DNA from 3 places in the Enterobacter cloacae complex sp. HYC003_NIDB genome. Region 1 is predicted to be linked to each of the others. Evidence: riboswitches for the same ligand, from Rfam matches in the RefSeq annotation. Region 1 holds a riboswitch; each other region holds the start of a gene.

Region 1 (10,127 bases):
AGGTGCAATCGTTGGCGCACAGGTTAGAAAGATAGAGCGGCACGTAAAAGCTCACCGTGTTGCCAAAGCGCTGGCGGGTGAGGCGTTGCGCGCGCTGGGCCATCGGTTCAAGGTACGCGCAGGCTGCCGGAGAAAGCAGGGCCATCAAATCCTCGCGCGTCAAATGTTTGGCTGTTAATGCCCGCTCTACGTCCGCAGAGGTTTTACTGTTGATGCGTAAGGCAATATCGTCCCAGTTAAGCTGACGCCAGCGATCGGTAAAGGTAGCCATCAGAGCGCCTCCAGAAAATCGGTCAGCGGGCTGGTGGCCTGCGCCTGAACACTGCGCGAGCCGGGGCCGGACTGCCGAGCCAGCAGACCGGACTCCACGGCAAGGCGGAACGCACGCGCCATCATCACCGGGTCGTCGGCCACCGCAATCGCGGTATTGACCAGCACCGCATCGGCCCCCATCTCCAGCGCCTGCGCGGCGTGACTGGGTACGCCGATGCCCGCATCCACCACCACCGGCACGGTCGCCTGCTCAATAATGATTTCCAGCATCGCGCGGGTCTCCAGCCCCTGGTTGGAGCCAATGGGGGCGCCCAGCGGCATTACGGCCGCGCAGCCGACCTCTTCCAGACGCTTACAGAGCACGGGGTCGGCACCACAGTAGGGCAGAACGGTGAATCCCTGCTGCACCAGCTTCTCTGCCGCTTTCAGGGTTTCGATCGGATCGGGCAACAGCCAGCGGGCGTCCGGGTGAATTTCCAGCTTCAGCCAGCGGGTGCCGAGCGCTTCCCGCGCCAGTTGCGCAGCGAAAATTGCTTCCTCGGCCGTTTTCGCACCGGAGGTATTCGGTAAGAGCGTCACGCCTGCCTCCAGTAACGGCGCAAGTATGGCATCGTTGTGCTGACGCAAATCCACGCGCTTCATCGCCAGCGTCACCAGCTGGCTGCCGCTTTCACGAATGGCATCCACCATCAGCTGCGGGGAGGCGAATTTTCCGGTTCCGGTAAACAGATGTGAATCAAAGACTTTGTCGGCAATACGTAACATCTTAGCCCCCTGCGATAACCTGAAACAGCAGGATCTGGTCGCCTTCATTGACCTGCTGATGTTCCCACCGCTCGCGCGGCAGGATCTGTTGATTGAGCGCCAGCGCCGTTCCCGGCTTCAGCTGGCGCAGCGTGTCGAGCAGGGCGGCAACGGTGAGATCGTCGTCGCACGTCATCGGCTCATCGTTAAACAGAATGCGCATTGCGGCCTCCGCATACCGGGCAGTGGCTGGCACGGTTTAACGCCAGATGACGCCAGCCGCTGGAGCGGGCGTCGAACAGCCGCAGCGTGTTGCGTTCTGTCTCCATGCCGCTGAGCAACTTGATGGTCTCCAGCGCCTGAAGAGTACCCATCACGCCCACCACCGGGCCCAGAATGCCTGCCGTGCGGCAGTTACGCTCCGGTTCAGCCTCGTCCGGCCACAGGCAGCGGTAGCAGCCCTGTGCCCACGGCGGCGTAAGCACCATTATTTGCCCACCGAAACCGACCGCGCTGGCGGTGATCAGCGGCGTGTTCTGCGCAACACAGGCCGCGTTGATGGCCTGACGTGTCGCCATATTGTCCGTACAGTCCAGCACCACGTCGGCAAGGGCCACTTCGCGTTGCAGATCTTCCCCGCTCAGCCGCGTCTGGAGTGCGACCAGTTCGATATCGGGGTTAAGCTGGTTCAGCCGCTGGCGCGTAACGTGCGCTTTAGGCTGGTTGATATCTTCTGTCGTAAAGAGAATTTGCCGTTGCAGATTGCTGAGATGTACCTCGTCGTCATCGGCCAGCACCAGCGTGCCCACGCCCGCGCCGGCCAGATACAGCGCGGCGGGGGTGCCTAATCCGCCCAGACCGACAATCAGTACCCGGCTGGCGAGCAGCTTTTGCTGCCCCTCGATGGCGATATCCTCCAGCAGGATCTGGCGGCTGTAACGCATAAAATCACGATCTTTCATCACCTGCTCCTGCCAGTTGTAAAAGCTGCGCGGTGGCGGCCTGCCAGTCTGCCGCCTGGGTGATAGCGCTGACGACGGCGATACTGCCGACGCCGGTCTCCAGCACCGCGGGCGCACGTTCAAGGCTGATCCCGCCGATGGCGACGGTGGGGTAATCGGCAAGGCGCTTAACGTGGGCCGCCAGCTGCGTCAAACCCTGTGGAGCGGACGGCATCTGTTTGGTTTGCGTCGGGAAAACGTGCCCGAGCGCGATATAAGAGGGGCGGGCCGCCAGCGCCACGTCGATCTCCATATCATCGTGGGTAGAAACGCCCAGCCGCAGACCGGCGTCACGGATCGCGTTGAGATCGGTCGTTTCCAGATCTTCCTGTCCCAGATGCACGCCGTACGCCTGGTGTTTAACCGCCAGCCGCCAGTAGTCGTTGATAAACAGGCGGGCGTGGTAGCGACGTCCCAGCGCGATAGCGGCGATCACGTCGGCCTCCACCTCTTCATCGCGTTTATCCTTGATGCGTAGCTGGAGGGTGCGAACGCCAGCTTCCAGCAGGCGGGCGATCCACGCCACGCTGTCCACCACCGGGTAAAGCCCTAAGCGGAAGGGGACAGGGGGGAAATCAGGCTGGTACATTATGCCTCCTCTTTTTTGAGGTAGATTTCGCCGCCTTTCGCGCGGAAGGTTTCCGACATGTCCGCCATGCCGACTTCAATGGTCTGCGCGGCGGCGTAATCGCGTACTTCCTGGCTGATTTTCATCGAGCAGAATTTAGGTCCGCACATGGAGCAGAAGTGCGCAACTTTGCCCGATTCCTGCGGCAGGGTTTCGTCGTGATAGGCGCGGGCGGTGAACGGATCGAGGGCCAGGTTAAACTGGTCTTCCCAGCGGAATTCAAAGCGTGCTTTGGACATGGCGTTGTCGCGAATTTGCGCGCCCGGATGGCCTTTCGCCAGATCCGCTGCGTGGGCGGCAATCTTGTAGGTGATCAGCCCCTGCTTCACGTCCTCTTTGTTTGGCAGCCCGAGGTGCTCTTTCGGCGTCACGTAGCAGAGCATGGCGCAGCCGAACCAGCCGATCATCGCCGCGCCAATGCCTGACGTGAAGTGGTCGTAGCCCGGCGCAATATCGGTGGTCAACGGCCCCAGGGTGTAGAACGGTGCTTCGTGGCAGTGCTCCAGCTCTTCGGTCATGTTGCGACGGATCATCTGCATCGGCACATGGCCCGGGCCTTCAATCATCACCTGCACGTCGTACTCCCAGGCGATTTTGGTCAGCTCGCCCAGCGTGTGCAGCTCGGCAAACTGCGCCTCGTCGTTAGCATCGCGGATGGAGCCAGGACGCAGGCCGTCGCCCAGCGACAGGGAGACGTCGTACGCGGCGCAAATTTCGCAGATTTCGCGGAAGTGTTCGTAGAGGAAGTTTTCCTGATGATGGGAAAGGCACCATTTAGCCATAATCGAACCGCCGCGTGAGACGATACCGGTCAGACGTTTCGCCGTCATCGGCACGTAGCGCAGCAGCACGCCCGCGTGGATGGTGAAGTAGTCCACGCCCTGCTCGGCCTGCTCCAGCAGCGTGTCGCGGAACGCTTCCCAGGTGAGGTTTTCGGCGATGCCGTTGACCTTCTCCAGCGCCTGATAAATCGGGACGGTGCCAATCGGCACCGGGCTGTTACGCAGGATCCACTCGCGGGTTTCGTGAATATAGCGGCCCGTGGAAAGGTCCATCACCGTGTCCGCGCCCCAGCGCGTCGACCAGACCAGCTTTTCCACCTCTTCTTCGATGGATGACGTCACCGCTGAGTTGCCGATGTTGGCGTTGACCTTCACCAGGAAGTTGCGGCCGATAATCATCGGCTCGGATTCCGGGTGGTTGATGTTGGCGGGGATAATGGCGCGCCCGGCGGCCACTTCGTCACGCACAAATTCCGGCGTGATGTTTTCCGGCAGGCGAGCGCCAAACCCTTCACCAGGATGCTGGTGGCGCAGCACTTCGCTGCGGATGCGCTCGCGGCCCATGTTTTCGCGGATGGCGATGAACTCCATCTCCGGCGTGACGATACCCTGGCGCGCGTAGTGCAGCTGGGTGACGCATTTGCCCGCTTTAGCGCGTTTCGGCGTCAGCAGGCCGGTAAAGCGCAGCTCGTCCAGACCGTCGTCGGCCAGGCGCGCGTTGGTATACGCCGAGCTGCGCACGCTCAGTTCTTCGCAGTCGTTACGGGCGTCAATCCACGGCTGGCGCAGTTTTGCCAGACCCTGCTGTACGTTGATAGCAACAGAAGGGTCGCCGTACGGGCCGGAGGTGTCGTATACCGGCACGGCTTCGTTGTCTTCAAACTGCGGGTTTTCTTTGCTGCCGCCGATAAGCGTCGGGCTGAGCTGGATTTCGCGCATCGGCACGCGGATATCAGCCTGTGAGCCGGAAATGTAGATGCGTTTCGAGTTCGGGAAAGCGGTGCCTTCCAGGGTGTCGATGAAGCGTTGGGCGTGTTCGCGCTGTTCGCGGCGGGTCAGTTTTGCAGTAGACATAGCTCATTCCAGATGTGAAGGACATGGCTTGTCAGACGACGGATGAAGCAAGAGAAGATCGCCTCAGGGGCGATACAACAGCAGTGTGACTCTTGTTCCCTTCGCAGGTATTAACCTGATCAGGTTCCGCGGATCCCGAATTAACGGTCTCAGCCCGTGCTTTCACACTGGGCACTCCGACAAGAAAAATCCCCCTCGTGAGAGGGGCGAATGGTTGTAAATTACTCGTTAACGATTAAGAACTCAAGCAGGACGCGCAACGTTATCGCTGGTGCTGATATTCAGGTTGTTGTCCAGCACGAGGGCGATGAGCTTGTCTTCCAGCGTGAATCGCTCTTCCAGCGCTTCGCCAAGGTCGGAAAGCGCCTGCTGAAACTCAAGATAGTTATCGTGATCGATAGCGTTCTCTAGCGTGGAATCGTAGTAGTCCATGATCTGCTGGGTGTTGGCTTCCAGCAGCGGACAGAGTTTGCTGGCCGCTAAATACGGCGTTGTCCCTTCCATTTCGCGGATAATGCGTTCATAAAGGTTGAAATGGCCGTCGGAGAGGTAGTCGACCAGGCTCTGACAGAAGTCGTCCAGCGCTTTTTCATTCAGCCGCATAAAGGATTCTTTGCCAGGCTTAAGACCAACCAGATTGTAATACGCCACGAGTAGATGCTTGCGCACATGTAGCCAGCGATCCACCAGGGTGTTACTTCCTCCAACGCGCTCAGTCAGGCTTTCCAGCTGGTTTAACATGGTCGACTCCATAAGGTTTAGAATGGGATCTGCTTATCCAAAATGTAACCATAATGCTAACAACATGTCAGTGAAGCGAAGGTAGTGCAATAGATATGGATCGTATTATTGAAAAATCAGATCTGGGTTGGTGGATCGTCAGTCACGAACAAAAATTATGGCTGCCCGGTGGGGAGATACCCTACGGTGCGGCAGACATCTTCGATCTCGTCGGCCAACCGGCGCTGCGGATCGGCGAGTGGCAGGGCGATCCGGTATGGTTGATCCAACAGGCTCGTCGTCAGGATATGGGATCCGTCCGTCAGGTGTTGGATCGGGATGTCGGCCTGTTCCAGCTGGCGGGGCGCGGCGTGCAGCTGGCGGAGTTTTACCGCTCGCACAAATACTGCGGCTACTGCGGCCACACCATGCACCCGAGCAAAACCGAGTGGGCAATGCTCTGCGGCCACTGCCGTGAACGCTACTACCCGCAAATCGCACCGTGCATCATTGTCGCCATCCGCCGTGATGATTCCATCCTGCTGGCGCAGCATACCCGCCATCGCAACGGCATTCACACTGTCCTCGCCGGGTTCGTGGAAGTCGGCGAAACGCTGGAACAGGCGGTGGCGCGCGAGGTGATGGAGGAGAGCGGCATTAAGGTGAAAAACCTGCGCTATGTGACGTCGCAGCCGTGGCCGTTCCCGATGTCCCTGATGACCGCGTTTATGGCGGAATACGACAGCGGCGAGATTGTTATCGATCAGAAAGAGCTGCTGGAGGCGAACTGGTATCGCTACGACGATTTACCGCTGCTGCCCCCACCGGGAACGGTGGCGCGTCGCCTGATAGAAGATACCGTGGCAATGTGTCGGGCCGAGTATGAGTAGTGTTACACTGACGGCCTGACGCAATAAGGAACTGCAAAATGACCGAACTGAAGAACGATCGTTATCTGCGTGCGCTGCTGCGCCAGCCCGTTGATGTCACCCCGGTGTGGATGATGCGCCAGGCGGGACGCTATCTGCCAGAGTACAAAGCCACGCGCGCGCAGGCAGGCGATTTTATGTCGCTGTGCAAAAACGCCGAGCTGGCCTGTGAAGTGACGCTCCAGCCGCTGCGCCGCTTCCCGCTCGATGCCGCCATTCTTTTTTCGGACATTCTCACCATTCCGGATGCGATGGGCCTTGGGCTCTATTTCGAAACCGGAGAAGGGCCGCGTTTTACCTCTCCGATCAAAAGCAAAGCCGACGTTGATAAGCTGCCGATCCCCGATCCTGAAGGCGAGCTGGGCTATGTGATGAACGCCGTGCGCACCATTCGCCGCGAACTGAAAGGCGACGTGCCGCTGATTGGCTTCTCCGGTAGTCCGTGGACGCTGGCCACCTACATGGTGGAAGGCGGCAGCAGCAAAGCCTTTACCGTCATCAAAAAGATGATGTACGCCGAGCCGCTGGCCCTGCATGCCCTCCTCGACAAGCTGGCGAAGAGCGTCACGCTCTATCTCAACGCGCAGATTAAAGCGGGCGCGCAGTCGGTGATGATTTTCGACACCTGGGGCGGCGTGCTGACCGGACGTGATTATCAGCAGTTCTCCCTGTACTACATGCACAAAATTGTCGATGGCCTGCTGCGTGAAAACGAAGGCCGTCGCGTGCCGGTGACGCTGTTTACCAAAGGCGGCGGTCAGTGGCTGGAAGCGATGGCGGCCACCGGCTGCGACGCGCTGGGCCTCGACTGGACCACCGATATTGCCGATGCGCGCCGTCGCGTGGGGGACAAAGTGGCGCTCCAGGGCAACATGGATCCGTCCATGCTCTATGCGCAGCCTGCCCGTATCGAAGAAGAAGTGTCGACTATACTGTCTGGTTTCGGCCAGGGCGAAGGCCACGTCTTCAACCTCGGTCACGGTATTCATCAGGATGTACCGCCAGAACACGCTGGCGTATTTGTGGAGGCGGTGCATCGGCTTTCTGCCCAGTATCATAAGTAAGGAGTGGTTATGGATCTCGCGTCGCTACGCGCTCAGCAAATCGAACTGGCTTCATCAGTGATCCGCGAGGATCGTCTGGATACGGACCCTCCGCGGTACATTGGCGGGGCGGACGTCGGATTTGAGCAGGGTGGTGAAGTGACGCGAGCGGCGATGGTGGTGCTGAAATACCCTTCGCTGGAGCTGGTGGAGTACAAAGTGGCGCGTATCGCCACCACCATGCCCTATATCCCCGGCTTTCTCTCCTTCCGCGAATATCCCGCGCTGCTGGCCGCGTGGGAGCAACTCTCGCAAAAACCCGATCTACTGTTTGTTGATGGGCATGGTATCTCCCATCCGCGTCGCTTAGGCGTCGCCAGCCACTTTGGTCTGCTGGTGGACGTGCCGACCATCGGCGTAGCGAAAAAACGCCTGTGCGGCGCGTTTGAGCCGCTCTCTGCCGAACCGGGCGCACTGGCGCCGCTTATCCATAAAGGCGAGCAGCTGGCGTGGGTCTGGCGCAGTAAAGCGCGCTGCAACCCGTTGTTTATCGCCACCGGGCATCGGGTCAGCATGGATAGCGCACTGGCGTGGGTGCAACGCTGTATGAAGGGCTACCGTTTACCTGAGCCAACCCGCTGGGCTGACGCCGTGGCCTCTTCACGTCCGGCATTCATTCGTTGGCAGGAAATTCAGCCGTGATTCAGGTAAACTGCGGCTAATTTTCGATTCGAGACATCATCATGTTACAAAACCCGATTCATCTGCGCCTTGAGAAGCTGGAAAGCTGGCAGCACGTGACGTTTATGGCTTGCCTGTGCGAGCGCATGTATCCCAACTATGCCGCGTTCTGCAAGCAGACGGCGTTTGGCGAAGGCCAGATTTATCGTCGTATCCTGGATTTAATCTGGGAGACGCTGACGGTCAAAGATGCGAAGGTAAATTTTGACTCTCAGCTCGAAAAGCTGGAAGAGGCTATTCCGGCTGCGGATGATTTCGACCTGTATGGCGTCTACCCGGCCATTGATGCCTGTGTGGCGTTGAGCGAGCTGATCCACTCCCGTCTGAGCGGTGAAACCCTGGAACACGCCATTGAAGTCAGTAAGGCATCCATTACCACCGTTGCGATGCTGGAAATGACCCAGGAAGGCCGTGAAATGACCGACGAGGAGCTGCGTGCTAACCCGGCGGTTGAACAGGAATGGGATATTCAGTGGGAAATTTTCCGTCTGCTGGCGGAGTGTGAAGAACGTGATATTGAGCTGATCAAAGGGCTTCGCGCGGACCTTCGCGAGGCTGGTGAGAGCAATATTGGTATAATTTTTAACCAATGAGACAACAAAACGTGATTTAACGCCTGTTTTGTCACTCCTCGACTCTTCCCTTTCGCCCCCCGTCTGGTCTACATTTGGGGGGCGAAAAAAAGTGGCTATCGGTGCGTGTATGCAGGAGAGTGCTTTTTTGGCATTTTCGTCGCACTCGATGCTTAGCAAGCGATAAACACATTGAAAGGATAACTTATGAACAAGACTCAACTGATTGATGTAATTGCGGACAAGGCTGATCTGTCTAAAGTGCAGGCTAAAGCTGCTCTGGAATCTACCCTGGCTGCTATTACTGAGTCTCTGAAAGAAGGCGATGCTGTACAACTGGTTGGTTTCGGTACCTTCAAAGTGAACCACCGCGCTGAGCGTACTGGCCGCAACCCGCAGACCGGTAAAGAAATCAAAATCGCCGCAGCTAACGTGCCGGCATTTGTTTCTGGTAAAGCACTGAAAGACGCAGTTAAGTAAGACGCGTGGCAGTGAACAGTTTTAACGAAGGGGCGGCAACGCCCCTTTTGTCATTCTGGCGTGGAACACTCGCGCTGGCAGGCGTACTGTTGCTGTCTGCCTGTAGCCATGATTCCTCACTCCCCCCGTTTACCGCCAGCGGCTATGCTGACAACCAGGGTGCGGTCAGGATCTGGCGCAAAGATTCCAGCGATGAAGTCCATATGCTCACCGCATTCAGCCCGTGGCATAACGGCAACACCTCGACCGCAGAATACCGCTGGCAGGGCGATGCGCTGTCGCTCATTGAACTGAATATCTACAGTAAGACTCCCGAACACGTGAAGGTGCGTTTCGACGACCACGGCGAGCTGAGCTTTATGCAGCATGAGGTCAATGGACTGAAACAGCAGCTTTCCAGCGATCAGGTCGCCCTCTACCGCTACCGTGCTGAACAACTCCGCCAGACCAGCGATGCGCTGCGTCAGGGCCGCGTGGTGCTGCGCCAGGGGCGCTGGCATGCCGACGGCACGGTGACCACCTGCGAAGGGCAGACGGTGAAGCCTGAGCTTGAATCCTGGGCAACCGAACACATTCAGCGTCGTCAGCGGCATTCATCTGTGGAGGTGAGTGTGGCATGGCTGGAAGCGCCGGAAGGCTCTCAGCTGTTGCTGGTGGCGAATGAAGATTTCTGCACCTGGCAGCCGACAGAGAAGAGTTTCTGACGTAAATCCCCTCTCCCTGTGGGAGAGGGTTAGGGTGAGGGTGTGAAATTACTCTCCCTGCTCCCGCGCAATGGCACGATAGCCGATATCCTGGCGGCTGAAGCTGCCATTCCAGTGAATATCCGCCATCAGCGCATAGGCGCGCTTCTGCGCCTCTGCCACGGTCTGGCCCAGCGCGGTCGCACACAGCACGCGACCGCCGTTGGTGAGCACGCGGTCGTCGTCAGAGAGCTTTGTACCGGCGTGGAACACCTTCGCACCGTCAATCTCTTCCAGCGGCAGGCCGTGGATCTCATCTCCGGTGTTGTAGCTACCCGGATAGCCACCCGCAGCAATCACCACACCTAAAGAGGCACGCTCGTCCCACTCGGAAGTTTTCTCGTCCAGCTTGCCTTCGCACGCCGCCAGACACAGATCAACCAGATCGGACTTCATG
Region 2 (10,127 bases), 2.0 Mb from region 1:
GATGCCCTGCCGGGTATTGCCCGTGCGGCGCAGGAGGAGAACACGACCACCTTCAGCGCATCGCTTTCCGCTCGTATTGAGCTGGCCCTGAAAACCGTGCGCGAAGCCAACGGTACCGAGTCCGCCAGCGAGCAGATCTATCAGCTTATTGGCGCGGGCACGAGCACCCTTGAGTCCGTTCCGGCGGCGATTGCGATGGTCGAACTCGCGGGCACCGATCCGAACCGCTGCGCGGTGTTATGCGCCAACCTGGGCGGTGATACTGACACTATCGGCGCGATGGCAACGGCCATCTGCGGTGCGCTGCACGGTGTACAGGCCATTGATCCGGCACTCAAAAACGAACTTGATGCCGTAAACCGGCTCGATTTCAGCCACTACTGCGAAAAACTGCTGCACTTCCGGGAGCAAAGGGAGGGCGTATGAGTGCTTTTGCCCGCCGTCTCGAAACCCTCCACGCCACGCGCCCCGTAACGGTACTCGGCGCGGCGGTCATCGACGTGATTGCCGACGCCTACGCCCTGCCCTGGCGCGGGTGTGATATCGAGCTGAAGCAACAGGGAGTGAATATTGGCGGCTGCGCGCTGAATATCGCCATCGCCCTGAAGCGGCTCGGCATTGCTGCGCAAAACGCCCTTCCCGTCGGCCACGGCGTGTGGGCCGATATTATCCGTAACGCCATGGCGAAGCAGGATCTGCACAGCGCCGTGGAAGCGGAAACGGGCGATAACGGCTGGTGCCTGGCGCTGGTGGAGCCTGACGGTGAACGGACCTTTATGTCGTTTAGCGGCGTGGAGAACCAGTGGCAGCAGCGCTGGCTGGACGGGTTAAGCGTGCCGGCAGGGAGCCTGATCTCTTTGTCCGGCTACCAGCTGGCGTCCCCCAGCGGTGAGCTGCTGACGGCCTGGCTGGAAAGTCTTCAGGATGCGACGCTCTTTATCGATTTCGGTCCGCGCATCGCGGATATTCCCGACCCGCTGATGGCGCGGATCATGGCCTGCAAACCAATCGTCTCGCTCAATCGTCAGGAGGCGGAACTTGCCGCCGAATGGCTTGGCGTAAACGTGGAAGAGCTCGGCACACGGTGGCAGCAGAGGTTTGGCGCTGCGCTGATCGTACGCCATGATAAAGACGGGGCGGTCTGGTACGACGGTGACGCTTCCGGACACGTTCCGGCGTTTCCTGCTACCGTGGTCGATACCATCGGCGCGGGTGACAGCCATGCGGGAGGTACCCTTGCCGGGCTGGCCGCGGGATGGTCACTGCCAGAGGCGGTGCAGCTTGGCAATGCCGTAGCCGCCTGGGTAGTCAGCCATCGCGGTGGCGACTGCGCCCCCACGCGCGAGGCCCTACTCCTCGCACACAAAGACGTATAGGTCGCTGCGGCAGTAGCTGATGCTGTACTCAATTGGCCGGTGCTGTTGATCGAGCGCGACTTGCTTGATCACCAGCACCGGTATCTTATCGTCCATCTTGATATGCGCCTGAAACTCGCTGTCCGGCATCCGGGCGCTGACGCGGGAACGGGTGCGCTGCGGAAAGATATTCTGGCTGCGGAAGTAATCGTAAAGCGAGACGCCGATGTCGTCCGGATTGGGGATTAATCCTACCGGTACCCAGGACTCCTCTATTGATACCGCATCGTCATCCACGTAGCGGATGCGCTTAAGCAGAAATACATCGCTGTCCGGCGCAAGGGAAAGGTGACGGGCGATCTCCTCCGGACATTTCACGACGCGTTTATTAACCCACAGCGTGTTGGGCGTTTTGCCCCGCAGCACCACCTGCTGAGAAAACCCGCGCGCCTCTTTTAGCGAATATTCAAAGATATTGTTGATTTGCGTACCGTATCCACGCGCGCGGGTGACGACGCCGGCCTCTTCCAGCGCCTGCATCGCTTTACGCACCGTAATGCGCGACACACCGGCCAGCTGGCTCAGATCGCGCTCGCCCGGCAAAATATTACCGTGCGCGAGCACGCCGCTGCGTACCGCGTTTTTAACCGTTTCGGCAAATTTCAGGTACAACGGCGTGTTGTCCGGTGCGGCAATTCGTTCCTTGAGTTGAGCAATTAACCGGGTATGCGCTTGTTCCATCTCTGTTTTTCTCTGGCATAAGGTTTTATGCCAGTATACGGCTTACCACCATGCATGAAAATGGTGAACCGGCCCAATACCGTGACCCACTTCCAGAGAATCGGCTTTTGCCAGCGCGCACGAGAGCCAGATCTTCGCCTCCTGCACCGTATCCGCCCAGTTCGCGTTTCGGGGACGCAGCGCCGCCAGCGCCGCCGAGAGCGTACATCCCGTGCCGTGGGTGTTTTTGGTCTGTACCCGCGGGGCGGTGAAACGTTGAGCGCCATCGCGGGTGAAGAGCCAGTCCGGGCTTTCTGCATCATCAAGATGACCGCCTTTCATCAGCACCGCGCTGCATCCCATCGCCAGCAGCGCATTGCCCTGCTCTTTCATCTCACGTTCGTTTTGCGCGTGTGACGCATCCAGCAGCGCGGCGGCTTCAGGGAGGTTTGGCGTGATCAGCGCCACCTGCGGCAGCAGCTTTTTACGCAGGGTGTCGACGGCAGAGGCGGAGAGCAACGGATCGCCGCTTTTGGCCAGCATCACGGTATCGAGCACCACGTTTTTTATCTGATAACGTTTGAGACGTTCAGCGACCGCTTCAACAATGTCCGCCTCTGCAAGCATGCCGATTTTGGTGGTGTCGATGCGTACATCGCTGAATACCGAATCCAGCTGTGCGGCGACAAAATCCGGCTCAATACGATATACCGACTGTACACCGCGCGTGTTTTGCGCCACCAGCGCGGTGATAACCGAGCATCCGTAAGCGCCGAGCGCAGAGAAGGTTTTCAGGTCTGCCTGGATCCCCGCTCCGCCGCTGGGATCGGTTCCCGCAATAGTCAAGGCATTAATGCGTGTCATACCAGCTCCTCCAGCGCGTAAAGCGCATCCAGAAACGCCGGGGCAAAGCTGCCGGGGCCCCGGCTGTGAGTCAGTGCAGCTGACCCTGCGCGCTTCATAAAGCCGCAGGCTGCCGTCGCATTATCAAGCCTGTCGCCAGGCAGCGAACAGCAGGCGGCGACGACCGCCGAGAGCGCACAGCCTGTTCCCACCACGCGGGTCATCAGCGGGTCGCCGCCCGCGACCGTACGGGTTCGCTGACCATCAGTGATGTGATCCACTTCTCCTGTGACGACCACAACGGCATGGGTCTGACGGGCGAGCGTCTGCGCAGCGGTCAACGCGCTCGCCGCCGTATCGGTGGAATCAACCCCGCGCCCGCCCGCACTCATTCCGGCAAGGGCGAGGATTTCGGAGGCGTTTCCACGAATGGCCGCAGGTTTAAGGGACAATATTTGCTGGCAAAATCGGGTGCGGTACGCCAGCGCGCCAACCGCAACCGGATCCAGAACCCAGGGCGTACCCGCGGCTACCGCGCTCTCAATGGCCCGACGCATCGACTGGGCGCGCGGCGCGGTGAGTGTACCCACGTTGATGAGCAGAGCATCGGCAAGCGCGGCAAACTGTTCCGCTTCCTCGGCTTCGATCACCATTGCCGGGGAAGCACCCAGCGCGAGCAAAACGTTGGCGGTGAAGGTCTGCACGACATCGTTGGTCATACAGTGCGTGAGCGGGGAACGGGTTCGGAATTGATGTAAAACGTGTGAGTCGAGCAGGTCAGGCTGCATGGTTTCGCTCCTGCCGTGCGTGAAGAAGCGATGACCGGGTAGGCATCTGACTTCCCTACGCTGGCATTATCCAGATCAGGTAATACGGGTATTTCTCAGCCTTCACAAAGAAGGGCACCCCGAGTCAAATAAATTACAATACAATCAGTTACATAAAAAGAATATGTAGGTACTTAGTGTAACCGTGGCCATAGGCAGGGCGCAAGATGTTTCGTTTTATCAAAGCAGGTATTACACCTGAAATCCGCAAACTATATAAAGAATGTCTTCTTTAACTCCCCTGTTCTGAATCTCACCAGGTACAACATATATAGCCACATAATACTGACAGCAACTATCTCAACAATTATGAAAAAGAGAACCCTTCGCCTGATCATCATTCTGCACACCAGACGCCCAGCTTTTCCAACACCCTCCCATTTAAAACTTACGTTACGTTCTCCTGATACTTTTCTGGTTTTTTTCCACCTCAAAACTTACTGATTCAATGTAAACTTTCAGTTTCACACACTAATGCTTTCAAATGAAATCATATCCCAAAACTAACAAACGAGTACATTTAAAGAACATTAAAATCAAATTGAAATAAAATTTCATTTTTATCATCAAGTTAAATATAGAGACTAAAACAATCATCAGCAACCTTTTGTTTTTAATAGAAAAAAAATAAAACACACGTACCTTATCCACTTTTAATCATTCAAATAAATCTTGATTTAAATCAATATTTTTAGGTGCAAAATAACTATAGTTCAGCAATGAAATTAAATAAATACAAAAACCCTTAAATACTTAAACTTACCCGTTTTGCTCTGCACAACCAAACGTAAGCCATAACGCTAATGTGATTTTTTCTTTCTAATGATGTGAGCCTTTTAAATGAAATTCTTCAACAAAGCAGTAATCGCTGTCATTGGTACTCTGTTTGCCAGTATCGTTGATAATGCTAATGCTGCGTCTGCTGTTCTGTATGATCAAAATAACCCTGCTTCAGGTTTTCACCTTAATGGTACAGATAACCGTGTATATGATTTAGATGTTGTTGAGAGTGATAATAATCGCCAGGCTATCCAGATTTACAACCTGCAAGGCGATCGCGAAAAACTGCAATCCTCAATTGATTCCACTAATACTAACGTAGCGGGTAATACGTCATTACTGAACCAGACGATTACTAATGTGAATAACATCAATGCAGATCTGCAAGCTAACAAAACTTTGTTAAGCACCGGCATTACTACCGCTCAAATCAGCGCTAATGATGCTGATAGCACCGCTCATACTGCGTTAGCTGCTGCTGGAAATGCTCAAATCACCGCAGACAACAATGCAAAAAATATTGCTGTCGTGGCAGATCAAACACGTATCAATAGCGGGTTAATTAGTATTAACGATACCCGTATCACTGCACTTGAGAATGCACCAGTGCCGAAAGATGGTATTGATGGTAAAGAAGGTGCAAAAGGTGATGCAGGTGCTCAAGGGATTCAGGGTGTAGCAGGTGCTATCGGGGCTGAAGGTAAACCCGGAGCTAAAGGCAATGATGGTAAAGATGGTGCTGATGGTAAAGACGGTAAAAACGGTGTAACAACAATCATCACGAAGAAAGAAGTTGATACAGCTACTATCAACAAAATTAAATTACTCAATACTCAAACAGCGGCACAAGCTGCTGACCTGAAAGCCACTCAACATGTTTTTGCCCAAGCACAATCTTCAAGCAATGCTCAATTCAAAAGCCTGCAAAATGAAGTTGACGAGAACAAGAAAGAAGCGCGTAGCGGCGTTGCCTCTGCTATCGCTCTCGCTTCCATGCCACAAGTAGAGAAAGAGCAATCTGTAATGTTCTCCGCCGGTGTGGGGTCATTTAAGAATGAGCAAGCTATCAGCGCAGGAGCATCTTTCCATGCAGGTGAACACGCTGTAATCAAGGCTGGTATAAGTGATTCTACAAACAGCGATCTTGCTATGGGTGCAGGCATCGGTATTGGCTTTTAAATCAAAAGCCTAAAACCTCTATAATATTACTTGTATAACTTAACAACTATTCGACGTCACACTTTTATTCATTAAACAGAACATGCTCAAACATATTTTTATTTCAGCTGCCCTGTACGTGATGCTCATTTCAATCGGGATCTGGATCGGCATGATGTACGTTTCTTATTATTTGTGTCGTTTTTAAGGCGATAAAATGAAAAAATTAATGATATTAGTCATAAGTACTGCCGTGCTTACAGGTTGTGTCTCGCCTGAGCAACGCATCGCAAATTGCACTGCGAAAGGGGTCAGTTACGATACCTGCTATCTTTCTGAACAACAAAGGCAACAAGGCATCAACAATGCGTCACTCTCTGCTGCATATGCAAATGCCGCTCGTGCGGCGGACGCTAATCAAAAACATCACCACCATAATTAAGGGTATTTATGAAAACTAAATTTACGCTGTTGGCGTTACTTTTCTCTGTGGTGGTGACGCCTGCGCACGCCATAAACGCCCATTATCGCGCGCAATTAGAGCGTTCGGGATGCACGCAAATTAGCGCTGGCGATGGCTCTTGCGATATCAGCAAAACCAAAGCGGAAAATGCGGCACAACACGAACCAACGACATCCGTTCACGATCCCCTGCGTGAAGCCTCGTTCTCGTCGGATACGGTTAACGCCACGCTTTCTAACGGCTTCTTTAGCGCCACCGTAAACGGCAAAAAAGCCAGCGTTAAACGTCTGAATGCGAATTTCTATGAGATCCGTGGTAATGGTTTTGTGATATCGCTAAGCCTGGATGAAAACGGTATTACGGACGCGTCGTGGAATAAAACGAAGGGACGTGAACACGGTATTTTACGCGTTAGCCAGAAATAAACAGCGTAAGGAGGCTCACTGCCTCCTTTTCACCTGACAATCGCACGATTTGTCACACTCTTTTGTCTGATTTTACAATGCGGATAAATCATACGTAAGCTGCTGTTTTTATTTAGCATAAAGTGCAATCTCCCCCATACAAACGGCGATCTTCCCTGCCCTGTGCCCTGTGTCACAAAACAGTAAGCAAATTAACCATTGAGCCCGGTGACAAAAGGCTCTATATTGGCGGCGTTTTTTTCAGGCCCCATCTGTTTTTTAACTTTTTATTCAATCGTTGCTCATAACGAAGCGGCGGTTGTAGGAGTGATATGATGACGGATAAAGTCCGTATTGACACCGTAGATGCCCACAAAAGCAACGAAACCTATCTGGCCCGTCAGGCCGAATTTGAATCTAACGTCAGGAGTTATCCGCGCAAATTGCCTTTAGCGATTACGAAAGCAGAAGGCGTGTGGATCACCGATGCAGATAATAAAGAATACCTTGACTGTTTAGCAGGCGCAGGCACCCTCGCGCTTGGACACAATCATCCTGATGTGCTGAAAAGCATCCAAAATGTCATTACCAGCGGCTTGCCGTTACATACCCTGGATCTGACCACGCCGTTGAAAGACGCGTTTTCAGAATACCTGCTCTCTCTGTTGCCTGGTCAGGGCAAAGAGTACTGCCTGCAATTCACTGGCCCGTCCGGGGCTGATGCCGTTGAAGCGGCGCTGAAGCTGGCGAAAAAAGTGACCGGTCGTAGCGGTATCATCAGTTTCTCTGGTGGTTACCACGGTATGACCCACGGCGCACTGTCCGTCACCGGCAACCTGTCTCCGAAAGAAGCGGTTGACGGTATGATGCCAGAAGTCCAGTTCATGCCTTACCCACACGAGTATCGTTGCCCACTGGGTATCGGTGGTGAAGCGGGCGTGAAGGCGCTGACCTACTACTTCGAAAATCTGATTAACGACGTCGAAAGCGGCGTGCGTAAACCTGCCGCGGTGATCCTCGAAGCCGTTCAGGGTGAAGGTGGCGTGAACCCGGCGCCTGTTGAGTGGTTGCAGCGCATCCGTAAAGTCACTCAGGAACACGGTATCCTGCTGATCCTCGACGAAGTCCAGGCTGGCTTTGCCCGTACCGGTAAATTCTTTGCCTTCGAACACGCTGGCATTGAGCCAGACATCATCGTGATGTCTAAAGCAGTCGGTGGCGGTCTGCCGCTGGCCGTGCTCGGTATCAAAAAGCAGTTCGATGCATGGGCGCCAGGTCACCATACCGGTACTTTCCGCGGCAACCAGCTGGCGATGGCTACCGGTCTGACCACGCTGAAGATCCTGAAAGACCAGAACATCGCGGGCAAAGTAGCCGCACAGGGCGAATGGCTGAAAGGCCAGCTGAAAGAGATGGCGAAACGCTATCCGGTGATCGGCCACGTTCGCGGTCTGGGCATGATGATCGGTATTGAAATCGTTAAGCCACATGAAGCCGCCGATCACATGGGTTGCTTCCCGGGCGATGGCGAGCTGTCTGCACTGATCCAGAAGAAATGCTTCGAAGCCGGCCTGATTCTGGAGCGTGGCGGCCGTAACGGTATCGTTCTGCGTCTGCTGCCTTCTCTGCTTATCAGCGATGACGAGCTGAAAGTCTTCCTGGATAAATTCGAGCAGGCACTGCTTGCTGCGGGCGTTAGCCCGGCATAACAGGAGTTGTTGAATACGATGTCTGATTCAAACCCAATTTTGTTCTCCTCTGCGCAGAGCATTGAAGCTTACCAGCAGGCGATTGAACAAAGCACTCAGGCTGTGATGCAGTGGCTGAAACAGCCTGAGATGTACCAGGGCAAAACGGTCGCAGAGCTGCGCGACCGTATTAAGCTGGATTTCAACCCGAAAGGGCTGGGCAACGAAGCGGCGATCGAACGCGCCGTGGAGTTCTTCCTGAAAGACAGTTTGTCCGTTCATCACCCGCAGTGCGTGGCGCACCTGCACTGCCCAAGCCTGGTGGTTAGCCAGGCGGCGGAAGTGCTGATCAACGCCAGTAACCAGAGTATGGACTCCTGGGATCAAAGCCCGTCCGCAACCATCATTGAGATCAAACTGATCGAATGGCTGCGTACCCGCGTGGGTTATCAGGCTGGCGACGCAGGCGTCTTCACCAGCGGCGGCACCCAGAGTAACCTGATGGGGCTGATGCTGGCGCGTGACGCGTTCTTTGCGCGTCAGGGCCACTCGGTTCAGCAGGACGGTCTGACAGGCGATCTGCGTAAGATCCGCGTGCTGTGTTCGGAAAATGCCCACTTCTCCGTGCAGAAAAACATGGCGCTGATGGGTCTGGGCTACCAGTCCGTGGTGCAGGTGAAAACTGACGAATTCTCCCGCATGGATCTCACCGATCTGGCGGCGAAAATCGAACAGTGCAACGCGAACGGCGAGCAGATCCTGGCGATTGTGGCCACGGCCGGTACGACCGATGCGGGTGCTATCGATCCGCTGCGTGCTATTGCTGAGCTGGCTGCGAAACAGAATATCTGGGTGCACGTTGATGCGGCCTGGGGCGGCGCGCTGCTGATGTCTGAGCAGTATCGTCACTACCTGGACGGTATCGAGCTCGTGGATTCCGTCACCCTGGACTTCCACAAGCAGTTCTTCCAGACCATCAGCTGCGGTGCGTTCCTGCTGAAAGAAGCGCGTCACTATGAACTGATGCGCTATCAGGCGGCCTATCTGAACTCTGAGTTCGATGAAGAAGCGGGTGTACCTAACCTGGTCTCCAAATCTCTGCAAACCACGCGCCGTTTCGACGCGCTGAAACTGTGGATGAGCCTGGAAGCGCTGGGTCAGGAGCAATACGCGGCAATCATCGATCACGGCGTGACGCTGGCACAGCAGGTTGCGGCTTACGTGAAAGAGCAGTCTGCTCTGGAACTGGTGATGCAACCCCAGCTGGCAAGCGTGCTGTTCCGATTCCGTCCGCAGGCGCAGATGGATGACGCCGGTATTGCCCTGCTGAACCAGAAAATTGGCGATGCGCTGCTGGAGTCTGGCCGTGCAAACGTCGGTGTGACCGAGCATAACGGTATCACCTGCCTGAAGCTGACCCTGCTGAACCCAACCGTGACGCTGGAGGACGTAAAAATCCTGCTGTCTCTGGTTGAGCGTACCGCGCAGGAAGTGATGGCGAAGTAATACTTATCCCTCTCCCACCCGGGAGAGGGATTGTTTTTCCCGCGCTAACGCCTTTCCCCTTTTTTCCTCGAAGCATAACCGTATTCATACTGGCTGTACCCCGAGCTGTAATACAGCGCTGCGGATTTAACAATATCGTTGAGGATTGTGCCGCTGACCTTCACGCCGACGTGCTGTAACCGTTTAACGGTATTCTCCATCTCTTTCACGCTGGTTTTATCGAAACGGGCAACCATTAGCGTTGTTCCGGCTGCTCTGGCGACCAGCGCGGCATCGGTGACGGCCAGGACCGGCGGTGTATCAATGATGACGATGTCATATTGCTCGTTAACCCAGGACATGACGGAAAGGAATCGTTCGCTTAACAGCAATTCTAACGGGCG
Region 3 (10,127 bases), 490 kb from region 1:
AACAGTTGCGGCATCGCGGTGTTCGCCAGAGAGGCCAGCAGCACGCCGCAGGTAATGAGCGTCAGGTAATGGCGGTTGAAGGCAAACAGCAGCGCGTTGCCCACGGCCATGGCGCAACAAAAGAGGATCAGCTTACGGCGATCGCCCTGGCTGTCGGATCGTTTCGCCAGCCACAGGCTGACGAGGATCCCGGCAATGGCGTTGACGGTGTAGAACAGACCCACCCAAAACGGCTGCGCCCCCACCTCGCGGCTGAGAAACAGGCTCAACGTCGGCGCCTGTAGCGCGCCGGCCACGCCCATCATGAAGGCCACCAGCATAAAAGCGGCGTACACGCCATTCAGGCGTCGCCCCATCGTCATCAACCAGAGCATGCGCAAGTCCTTATGAAAGCGAATCGAAATTGGGTGAAATAGTAAACGAAAAAAGCCAGCAAAAAACATTTTGCTGGCAGGTGATTAGCACCAATACTCAGTCACACATGATCGAGGCGAGTTAGCGAGAAGAGGTCGGTTTCGTAACGTCCCACTGCATCAGATCTTCCAGTATTCTCAGCCGCTGCTCTGCGCACTGGCGGGCCAGCCAGGACACTCCCTTTGTCGCTGAAAAATAGTGCTGATAAAACTGACGTGCGGTAGACCTCTTCATAATTTACCTCCTCGCTTCATCGAAAAGGATTATTGGCTTAATATAGGGATTAATAAATTGCTGATTTTTTGTCAGGAGTTCCCCTTTTATGCCTTCCGGTCGTCTGCAACAACAATTTATCCGCCTCTGGCAGTGCTGCGAGGGGCAATCGCAGGAGACCACGCTGAACGAGCTGGCCGAGCTCCTCAACTGCTCCCGGCGTCATATGCGCACGCTCCTTAATACCATGCAGCAGCAGGGCTGGCTAAACTGGGAGGCCGAAGCCGGACGCGGCAAGCGTTCGCGCCTGACTTTCCTTTATACCGGCCTGGCGTTACAGCAACAGCGAGCGGAGGATCTGCTGGAGCAGGACCGCATCGATCAGCTGGTCCAGCTGGTGGGCGACAAAGCCGCCGTGCGCCAGATGCTGGTCTCGCATCTGGGACGCAGCTTTCGTCAGGGACGCCACATTCTGCGGGTACTTTACTACCGCCCAATGAAAAATCTGTTGCCCGGTACGGCGTTACGTCGCTCTGAAACCCACATGGCCCGGCAGATTTTCAGCGGCCTGACGCGGATAAATGAGGAAAACGGGGAACTGGAAGCGGATATTGCCCATCACTGGCAACAGGTGTCTCCGCTGCACTGGCGCTTCTTTCTACGCCCCGGCATTCATTTCCACCATGGACGCGAGCTGGAGATGCGCGACGTTATCGCCTCTTTAGAGCGCGCCCGCACGCTGCCGCTCTATTCGCATATCACGCGGATCCACTCCCCAACGGCCTGGACGCTGGATATTGAGCTTTCGCAGCCGGACAAATGGCTTCCGTGGCTTCTGGGCTACGTGCCATCAATGATCCTGCCTGCCGAGTGGCGATCCCTGAACAATTTTTCCAGCCAGCCGATTGGTACGGGCCCCTACTCCGTTTCACGGAACAACAGTAATCAACTGAAGATCCGCGCCTTTGATGATTACTTTGGCTATAGGGCGTTGATCGACGAAGTGAACGTCTGGGTGTTACCGGATCTCAACGAAGAGCTGAGCGCAGGCCTGACCCTGGAAGGGCCAACAGCCGGTGAAAAGGCGTTCGAAAGCCGCCTGGAGGAGGGCTGCTACTACCTGCTCTTTGATGGCCGCAGCCATCGCGGGGCAAACCACGACGTCCGCAGGTGGATAAGCCATATTCTGGCGCCCGCTAACCTGATTTATCACGCAGAGGAGCAATACCAGACCTGGTGGTTCCCGGCCTATGGCCTGCTCCCACGCTGGCACCATGCGCAGCCCGTCCGCAGTGAAAAGCCTGCCGGACTGGAGATCATCACCCTCAGCTACTATCGCGATCACATTGAGCACCGTTTTCTGGCGAGGATCATGAGCACGCTGCTGGCAGCCGAAGGCGTGACGCTGGCGATTCAGGAAGTCGATTATGATGAATGGCATCGCGGAGACGTCATCAGCGATATCTGGCTCAACAGCGCAAACTTTACGCTGCCGCTTGATTTCTCGCTCTTTTCTCACCTGTACGAGGTGCCCCTGATTCAGCACTGTATCAACCGGGACTGGCAGCAGGACGCCGCGCGGTGGCGGGCGGGAGAAATGGATCTGGCCGCCTGGTGTCAGGAATTACTGACCGGGCAGACGATCGTACCGCTGATTCACCACTGGCTGCTGATCCAGGGGCAGCGCAGCATGCGCGGCCTGCGGATGAATACCCTCGGCTGGTTTGATTTTAAATCCGCCTGGTTTGCGCCGCCGGAGCCATAACGCTTTCGTAATATTCACCAAATCATTACAATAGCGCCGTTCTCAACGGGGTGCTGCATCACTGATGTGCGCTGAGATAATACCCGTCGAACCTGATCCGGATAACGCCGGCGAAGGGATTTGAGGCTGTCTCTCAAAATCCTTTGCCACTCAACCCTGAGGTGCAAAGTGTTAAAAAACGTTCTTCCTCTGCTGGCGCTGTTTGCGCTGCCTGTTTTTGCTAAGCCCGTTCTGACGGTCTACACCTACGACTCCTTCTCCGCCGACTGGGGCCCCGGCCCGGTGGTAAAAAAAGCCTTTGAAGCCGACTGCAACTGCGAGCTGAAATTCGTGGCGCTGGAAGATGGCGTCTCGCTGCTCAACCGTCTGCGCATGGAAGGCAAAAACAGCAAAGCCGACGTGGTGCTCGGGCTGGATAACAACCTGCTGGAAGCCGCCACCCAAACCAGACTGTTCGCCAAAAGCGGTGTGGCGTCAGATGCCGTCAACGTACCGGGCGGCTGGAAAAACGACACCTTCGTTCCCTTTGATTACGGCTACTTTGCGTTTGTCTACGATAAAAACAAGCTGAAGAATCCGCCCAAAAGCCTGAAAGAGCTGGTCGAAAGTGACCAGAAATGGCGCGTAATTTATGAAGATCCGCGTACCAGCACCCCGGGTCTGGGGCTGCTATTGTGGATGCAGAAAGTCTACGGGGATAAAACGCCGGAAGCGTGGCAGAAGCTGGCCGCGAAAACCGTTACCGTCACCAAAGGCTGGAGCGAAGCCTACGGCCTGTTCCTGAAAGGCGAAAGCGATCTGGTGCTGAGCTACACTACCTCTCCGGCCTACCACATTATCGCCGAGAAGAAGGATAACTACGCCGCCGCGAACTTTGCTGAAGGGCATTATTTGCAGGTGGAAGTGGCCGCCCGCACCGCCGCGAGCAAACAGCCGGAGCTTGCCGAAAAATTCCTGAAATTTATGGTCTCCCCGGCATTCCAGAATGCTATTCCGACAGGAAACTGGATGTACCCGGTCACTGACGTTGCGCTGCCGGCAGGCTTTGAGCAGCTAAACAAGCCGCAAACCTCACTGGAATTTACGCCGCAGCAGGTTGCCGCCCAGCGCGCCGCATGGATTAGTGAATGGCAACGCGCCGTCAGCCGCTGATCCCCGGCTGGTTAGTTCCCGGGCTGCTCGCCGCCATACTGATGGTGGTCGTCAGTCTGGGTGCATTCCTTGCGCTGTGGTTTAACGCGCCAGAGAGCGATCTGCTCGCCCTCTGGCACGACAGCTATCTCTGGCACGTCATCCGTTTCTCCTTCTGGCAGGCGTTTCTCTCCGCGCTGCTGTCGACGATCCCGGCCATTTTCCTTGCACGCGCCCTCTATCGCAGACGTTTCCCCGGCAGGCTTGCCCTGCTGCGGCTGTGCGCGATGACGCTGATCCTGCCCGTGCTGGTGGCGGTGTTCGGTATTCTGAGCGTCTACGGTCGGCAGGGCTGGCTGGCATCCCTCTTCAACCTGCTTGGTCTGGAATGGACCTTCTCCCCTTACGGCCTGAAAGGCATTCTGCTGGCGCATATTTTTTTCAATATGCCGATGGCGACGCGTCTCTTTTTACAGGCGCTGGAAAACATTCCCGGAGAGCAGCGTCAGATTGCCGCCCAGCTTGGCATGCGCGGCTGGTCGTTCTTCCGCTTTGTCGAATGGCCGTGGCTGCGACGCCAGATTGCCCCGGTGGCCGCGCTAATCTTTATGCTCTGCTTCGCCAGCTTCGCGACCGTGCTTTCTCTCGGCGGCGGGCCGCAGGCCACCACCATTGAGCTGGCGATCTATCAGGCCTTAAGTTACGACTACGATCCGGGCCGCGCCGCGCTGCTGGCGATGGTGCAGATGGTCTGCTGCCTGGCGCTGGTGTTACTCAGCCAGCGGCTGAGTAAAGCGATCCCCACAGGCAGCAATCACTTGACAGGCTGGCGCGATCCGCAGGACAGCCTGCACAGCCGCGTCGCGGATTTTATGCTGATCGCGCTGGCCCTCCTGCTTCTGCTGCCCCCGCTGCTGGCCGTTATCGTTGATGGCCTGAATCGCAATGTGTTGTCGGTACTGCAACAGCCTGTCCTGTGGCAGGCGACGTGGATCTCATTGCGCATCGCGCTGGCAGCCGGGCTGCTGTGCGTGATCCTGACCATGATGCTGCTCTGGAGCAGCCGCGAGCTGTACGCGCGTCATGCCCGTAAAGCCGGACACGCGCTGGAACTGACGGGTATGCTGATCCTGGCGATGCCGGGTATTGTGCTGGCGACCGGATTCTTTTTACTGTTCAACAGCACCATCGGCCTGCCGGAAAGCGCCGACGGCATCGTCATTTTTACCAACGCGCTGATGGCTATCCCTTACGCGCTCAAGGTGCTGGAAAACCCGATGCGCGACGTCAACAGCCGCTACAGTTTGCTGTGTCAGTCGCTGGGCATGCAGGGCTGGCAGCGTCTGAAGGTGGTCGAACTGCGCGCGCTAAAGCGTCCGCTGGCTCAGGCGCTGGCGTTTGCCTGCGTGCTGTCGATTGGCGATTTTGGCGTTGTGGCCCTCTTTGGCAACGAGGATTTCCGCACGCTGCCGTTCTGGCTTTATCAGCAAATTGGCTCCTATCGTAGCCAGGACGGCGCCGTCACGGCGCTGCTCCTGTTGCTGCTGTGCTTTGCGTTATTTACCGTTATCGAAAAACTTCCGGGGCGTGATGTTAAAACTGACTGATGTAACCTGGCTTTATGAGCACCTGCCAATGCGTTTTACCCTCTCCGTTCGTCAGGGAGAGCGAATCGCAGTGCTTGGCCCTAGCGGGGCCGGAAAAAGTACTCTGCTCAATCTGATTGCCGGTTTTTTGCAGCCTGCCAGCGGGTCGATCGTCATTGATAATGGCGAATATACCTACGCTCCGCCGGCTACGCGCCCGGTGTCGATGCTGTTCCAGGAAAATAATCTGTTCAATCATCTTACGGTGTGGCAGAACATCGCGCTGGGTATGGATCCGGGGTTAAAACTCAGTGTTGCGCAGCGTCAGACGCTGGAGGCGATCGCCGAACAAATGGGCCTGGCTGCGTTTATCAACAGACTACCGGGTGAGCTTTCCGGCGGCCAGCGCCAGCGCGTGGCGCTGGCACGCTGTCTGGTGCGCAAGCAGCCGCTGCTGCTGCTCGACGAACCCTTTTCGGCGCTCGACCCGGCCCTGCGTCAGGAGATGCTCTCGCTGGTTGAGGAGGTTTGCGAGCGCGAGCAACTGACGATGCTGATGGTTTCGCATAGCATCGAAGATGCCGCACGCATCGCGCCGCGATCGGTGGTGATCGCGGAGGGACGTATTTTGTGGGATGGGGAAACAGAAGAACTTCTGAGTGGTAAGGCGGGGGCATCTTCACTTTTAGGTATTCGTGAGGTCTGATGCCCTCACCCTGGTCCTCTCCCACAGGGAGAGGGATCCCCAGTAATTTGAAAGCAAAAGCGATAACGTTGCCTTCAGAATAACTGAGGGCTTTCAGCGATGCCCTGGTACGGCTGTAAATCGCTGAGGCGTTTCCTGTAGGCCGGGGCGAGGCGCAGGGATGCGCCGAGAGGGCGGGCTTTACAGGGATGTTACCTCCGCCCGTCCCCGATAAGCCGGAAGGAATAAGCCGAAGGTACCGCGAAGCGGCGATTTTCCGCCGGAAGCCCGGGTCGCCAGGGTGGTGGCGACTGAGCCACCCTGGCACGTTCACCGGTCATGTCGTGACAGAGTAGCAAGGAACATAAAGTGAACGGAATGACCACCAGAGCCGTATGTTCCCCCTCACCCCAGCCCTCTCCCTCAAGGGAGAGGTGGCCGTCTGTGCAGGCATTATTTTGTGGGGAACCCTTAGCCCACAGGGAGAGGGAAAACACCTTAACGGCTCACCACCTTCAACAGGATCTCACCGTACACCGGCATCAGCGGGTGGCGAATCAGCGCCACCAGCGCCACGACAGCCACACCCAGCGTCAGCGGGGCCAGCCAGAGCAGGCGCGTGCGCGGAAGATAGCGCGTCAGGCGATCAACACTGGCTTTCGCGCTGCGCCACAGGCGCCAGCAGAGCCAGACCGCCAGCCACAGCAGGACCGCCGTTCCCAGCAGCAGCCACTTGAACTCGCCGCTTTGCATACCGTCAGGAATATCGATGGCCGCGCCCGCCAGGATCCCCGGCAGGAAGTAGAACGGCGGCCAGAAGACGCAGCCGATGATGTTCGGCACCACAAACTTCGCGACGGGCAGATCCAGCATCCCGGCCACCATCGGCACCAGCGGGCGCGTTGGGCCAACAAAGCGCCCCACGAGGATGGTGAACATGCTGTGCTGGTGCAGCGCGTGCTCGGTTTTATCCAGCAGCGCTTTGTTTTTTTTCATGAACGACCAGCGGTGCAGCGGCTTCTTAAAGCGCCAGCCCAGCCAGAAGGAGATCCAGTCCCCCAGCAAACAACCGATGATACCGGCCATCCACGCCTGCCAGAAATTGACCTCGCCGCTGCCGATAAGCGCCCCAAGCCCTGCCATCATCACGGTGCCGGGCAGGATCAGCCCGACCAGCGCCAGCGACTCCAGAAACGCCACCAGCGCCACGGCGATGAGCGAATACATAACGGACTGGGTAATAAAATGTTCCAGCAATGCCTGCATAACTATTCCGGTCAGAAAACGAATCAGCGATTCTGCTTAGCGCCCTGCACCGCGTCAAGGCATCAATTGTCTGAATAGTTTACAAGATGCGCCTGAAGTTCACCTGAATGTTTACCGATTATTCACATCCCGCACGGAATTCGCTCGGGCTGGCACCGGTGCACTTCTTAAACACGCGAGAGAAATAGAGCTGATCTTCAAAGCCGACGTTACGCCCGACGGTGGCGATAGGCATTCGGGTGGTGCTGAGCAGCAGTTTCGCCTGGCTGATGCGCTGATCCTCACGCCAGCTGAGTACACTCACGCCAAGCTGCTGGCGGAACAGATGAGAGAGCCGTGACGGCGACAGACACACATGCTGGGCGACGCTGGCAATATCAAACTGGCTGTCGGCAAGGTGGTCGCTGATGTACTGGCAGGCGTCGCGGACGCGGTTGTCCAGCGGCGGATTAAGCGACTCGTTGATGGCCTCCATGCGGCGCAGCAGCACCTGTTCAAGCAGGTTGATGGCCAGCAGTTCGGCGTAGCGCCCGCCCGCCTGCCCTGCCTCAATAATCTGTGCGAACAGCTCACGGAACTGCGCCAGATGCGCCTCATCCGGGCGATATAAACCGGTATGGGCGAAAATGGCCGGCCACGAGAGCCACTCCTGCCAGTAGGCGCGCGGACGGAAATAGACCCACTGGTGATACCACTCTTTGGCATCCGGATGGCGCCCGTAGTGGTGGATCTCCCCCGGCGGGAACAGCAGCATATCACCGGGGCGGCAGATAAACTGCTGATCCCCGTTTTTGACGACCCCTTCTCCGCGTACGGTCAGGTTGAGGATATATCCCTTCATGCCAAGAGGGCGATCGACGTAAAAATCGAGATATCCCTCGGCCTCAATTGGCGTCAGCCCCGCCACCAGATGGGCGTTAAATGAGTAGCCCGGCAGTAAGGGATCGTTTTGCGGTTCGGCCATAGATTCAGTTCTCCCAAGGGTCCTGAAGGAAACCAATTGTCCATATCGATAAAAGCAGTATAAAAATGGCCCGCGAAAAGATCCAAAAAGCATCACGCCTCTTTTACGTCCGCCATGTTTCAGCCTTTCCCCCTGATTTGTCCGCCAGTACGGGCAGATAAGCAGTAACAAAAGTGTCTATAAGTGCGGCAGAAATGTCCACATAGAATATTTGCACGGCGTCACACTTTGCGTGGCCACAGCAATTTAGTCCATAAGATTAGCGGATCCTGCCTGACGATTTTTGTCCCCAGTCTCTAATGTTCTTCCATACCTGTTTTTTGGATGGAGCAACACCATGGCAATTGCAATTGGCCTCGATTTTGGCAGCGACTCAGTTCGCGCGCTGGCAGTGGACTGTACGACTGGCCTGGAGATAGCAACCAGCGTTGAGTGGTATCCGCGCTGGCAAGAGGGGCGCTACTGCGATGCGCCGAACAACCAGTTCCGCCACCACCCGCGTGATTACATTGAATCAATGGAAGCGGCGATCAAAACCGTGCTGGCGGAGTTGACGGACGCCCAGCGGGCCGATGTCGTGGGGATTGGCGTTGACAGCACCGGCTCAACGCCTGCTCCTGTCGATGCCGAAGGCCGCGTACTGGCGCTGCGACCGGAGTTTGCCGACAACCCGAACGCCATGTTTGTGCTGTGGAAAGACCATACCGCCGTGGAAGAGGCGGAAGCCATCACCCGCTTATGCCATCAGCCGGGCAAAACTGACTACTCCCGCTACATCGGCGGGATTTACTCCAGCGAGTGGTTCTGGGCCAAGATCCTGCACGTTACCCGCGCGGACGCGTCGGTCGCACAGGCAGCGGCATCATGGATTGAGCTATGCGACTGGGTTCCCGCCCTGCTCTCCGGCACCACTCGCCCGCAGGATATCCGCCGTGGCCGTTGCAGCGCCGGGCATAAATCGCTGTGGCATGAAAGCTGGGGGGGGCTGCCTCCGGCAGCGTTCTTCGATGAACTCGACCCGATCATCAACAAAAACCTGACATACCCGCTGTTTACCGACACCTTCACCGCCGATATTCCGGTCGGCACGCTCTGCGAAGAGTGGGCGAAACGCCTAGGTCTGCCGCAAAACGTGACCATTTCCGGCGGCGCGTTCGACTGCCATATGGGTGCCGTGGGCGCGGGTGCGCAGCCCAACACGCTGGTGAAAGTTATCGGCACCTCCACCTGTGACATTCTGACGGCAGATAAAGCCAGCGTCGGCGACCGCGCGGTGAAAGGCATCTGCGGTCAGGTTGACGGCAGCGTGGTACCCGATTTTATCGGCCTCGAAGCGGGTCAGTCCGCCTTCGGCGATATCTACGCCTGGTTTGGCCGCGTGCTCGGCTGGCCGCTGGATCAGCTGGCTGCCGCGCGTCCTGAACTGAAAACGCAGATTGCCGACAGCAAAAAACAGCTCCTGCCGCAGCTCACCGAAGCCTGGGCAAAAAATCCGTCTCTCGACCACCTGCCGGTGGTGCTGGACTGGTTCAACGGGCGTCGTACGCCGTTTGCCAACCAGCGTCTGAAAGGGGTGATTACCGATCTCAACCTCGCGACCGACGCGCCCGCGCTGTTTGGCGGCCTGATCGCCGCCACCGCATTCGGCGCGCGCGCCATTATGGAGTGCTTCACCGGGCAGGGCATTGACGTGAACAACGTGATGGCGCTGGGCGGCATCGCCCGTAAAAACCCGGTGATCATGCAGGCCTGCTGCGACGTGCTGAACCGGCCGCTGCAAATTGTGGCCTCCGATCAGTGCTGTGCGCTGGGCGCGGCGATTTTCGCTGCCGTGGCCGCAGGCGTACATGCGGATATCCCGACCGCGCAACAGCATATGGCGAGCGCCGTCGAAAGTACGCTCCAGCCGCAGACTCAGCAGGCACAACGCTTTGAACAGCTTTATCAGCGCTACCAGCAATGGGCAAAAAGCGCCGAACTTCACTATCTCCCTGTCGCCGCCCCGGCCAAAAGCACCGCGGATACTACGGCAACCCTGACACATTAAGGACACGATAATGACCATTTTTAATAATTATGAAGTGTGGTTTGTGATTGGCAGCC

What was found. Region 1 has a riboswitch for thiamine pyrophosphate ahead of thiC (phosphomethylpyrimidine synthase ThiC). Riboswitches for the same ligand answer to the same signal wherever they lie in the genome.
Region 2: it holds a riboswitch for thiamine pyrophosphate, as region 1 does, so the genes downstream of both, thiM (hydroxyethylthiazole kinase) here and thiC (phosphomethylpyrimidine synthase ThiC) in region 1, are expected to answer to the same signal.
Region 3: it holds a riboswitch for thiamine pyrophosphate, as region 1 does, so the genes downstream of both, thiB (thiamine ABC transporter substrate binding subunit) here and thiC (phosphomethylpyrimidine synthase ThiC) in region 1, are expected to answer to the same signal.

What each region holds. Positions count from the first base shown of each region.
Region 1 is NZ_CP114220.1:4,562,673-4,572,799, reverse strand. It holds gene thiH (2-iminoacetate synthase ThiH) at 1-271, opposite strand, end outside; gene thiG (thiazole synthase) at 271-1,038, opposite strand; gene thiS (sulfur carrier protein ThiS) at 1,040-1,240, opposite strand; gene thiF (thiazole biosynthesis adenylyltransferase ThiF) at 1,224-1,979, opposite strand; gene thiE (thiamine phosphate synthase) at 1,966-2,607, opposite strand; gene thiC (phosphomethylpyrimidine synthase ThiC) at 2,607-4,502, opposite strand; TPP riboswitch at 4,582-4,691, opposite strand; gene O1722_RS21855 (Rsd/AlgQ family anti-sigma factor) at 4,746-5,243, opposite strand; gene nudC (NAD(+) diphosphatase) at 5,339-6,112, shown strand; gene hemE (uroporphyrinogen decarboxylase) at 6,151-7,215, shown strand; gene nfi (deoxyribonuclease V) at 7,225-7,896, shown strand; gene O1722_RS21835 (YjaG family protein) at 7,938-8,528, shown strand; gene hupA (nucleoid-associated protein HU-alpha) at 8,715-8,987, shown strand; gene O1722_RS21825 (DUF1481 domain-containing protein) at 8,999-9,691, shown strand; gene purD (phosphoribosylamine--glycine ligase) at 9,740-10,127, opposite strand, start outside.
Region 2 is NZ_CP114220.1:1,660,878-1,671,004, reverse strand. It holds gene O1722_RS07895 (ADP-ribosylglycohydrolase family protein) at 1-426, shown strand, start outside; gene O1722_RS07890 (PfkB family carbohydrate kinase) at 423-1,376, shown strand; gene O1722_RS07885 (GntR family transcriptional regulator) at 1,350-2,096, opposite strand; gene thiD (bifunctional hydroxymethylpyrimidine kinase/phosphomethylpyrimidine kinase) at 2,139-2,939, opposite strand; gene thiM (hydroxyethylthiazole kinase) at 2,936-3,706, opposite strand; TPP riboswitch at 3,742-3,838, opposite strand; gene O1722_RS07870 (YadA C-terminal domain-containing protein) at 4,586-5,704, shown strand; gene O1722_RS07865 (hypothetical protein) at 5,901-6,125, shown strand; gene O1722_RS07860 (hypothetical protein) at 6,134-6,571, shown strand; gene O1722_RS07855 (diaminobutyrate--2-oxoglutarate transaminase) at 6,883-8,259, shown strand; gene O1722_RS07850 (pyridoxal phosphate-dependent decarboxylase family protein) at 8,278-9,744, shown strand; gene O1722_RS07845 (polysaccharide biosynthesis tyrosine autokinase) at 9,789-10,127, opposite strand, start outside.
Region 3 is NZ_CP114220.1:4,076,032-4,086,158, forward strand. It holds gene O1722_RS19530 (sugar efflux transporter) at 1-374, opposite strand, end outside; gene sgrT (glucose uptake inhibitor SgrT) at 496-648, opposite strand; gene sgrR (HTH-type transcriptional regulator SgrR) at 737-2,392, shown strand; TPP riboswitch at 2,429-2,529, shown strand; gene thiB (thiamine ABC transporter substrate binding subunit) at 2,561-3,544, shown strand; gene thiP (thiamine/thiamine pyrophosphate ABC transporter permease ThiP) at 3,520-5,130, shown strand; gene thiQ (thiamine ABC transporter ATP-binding protein ThiQ) at 5,114-5,815, shown strand; gene O1722_RS19560 (DedA family protein) at 6,293-7,060, opposite strand; gene araC (arabinose operon transcriptional regulator AraC) at 7,179-8,024, opposite strand; gene araB (ribulokinase) at 8,362-10,071, shown strand; gene araA (L-arabinose isomerase) at 10,082-10,127, shown strand, end outside.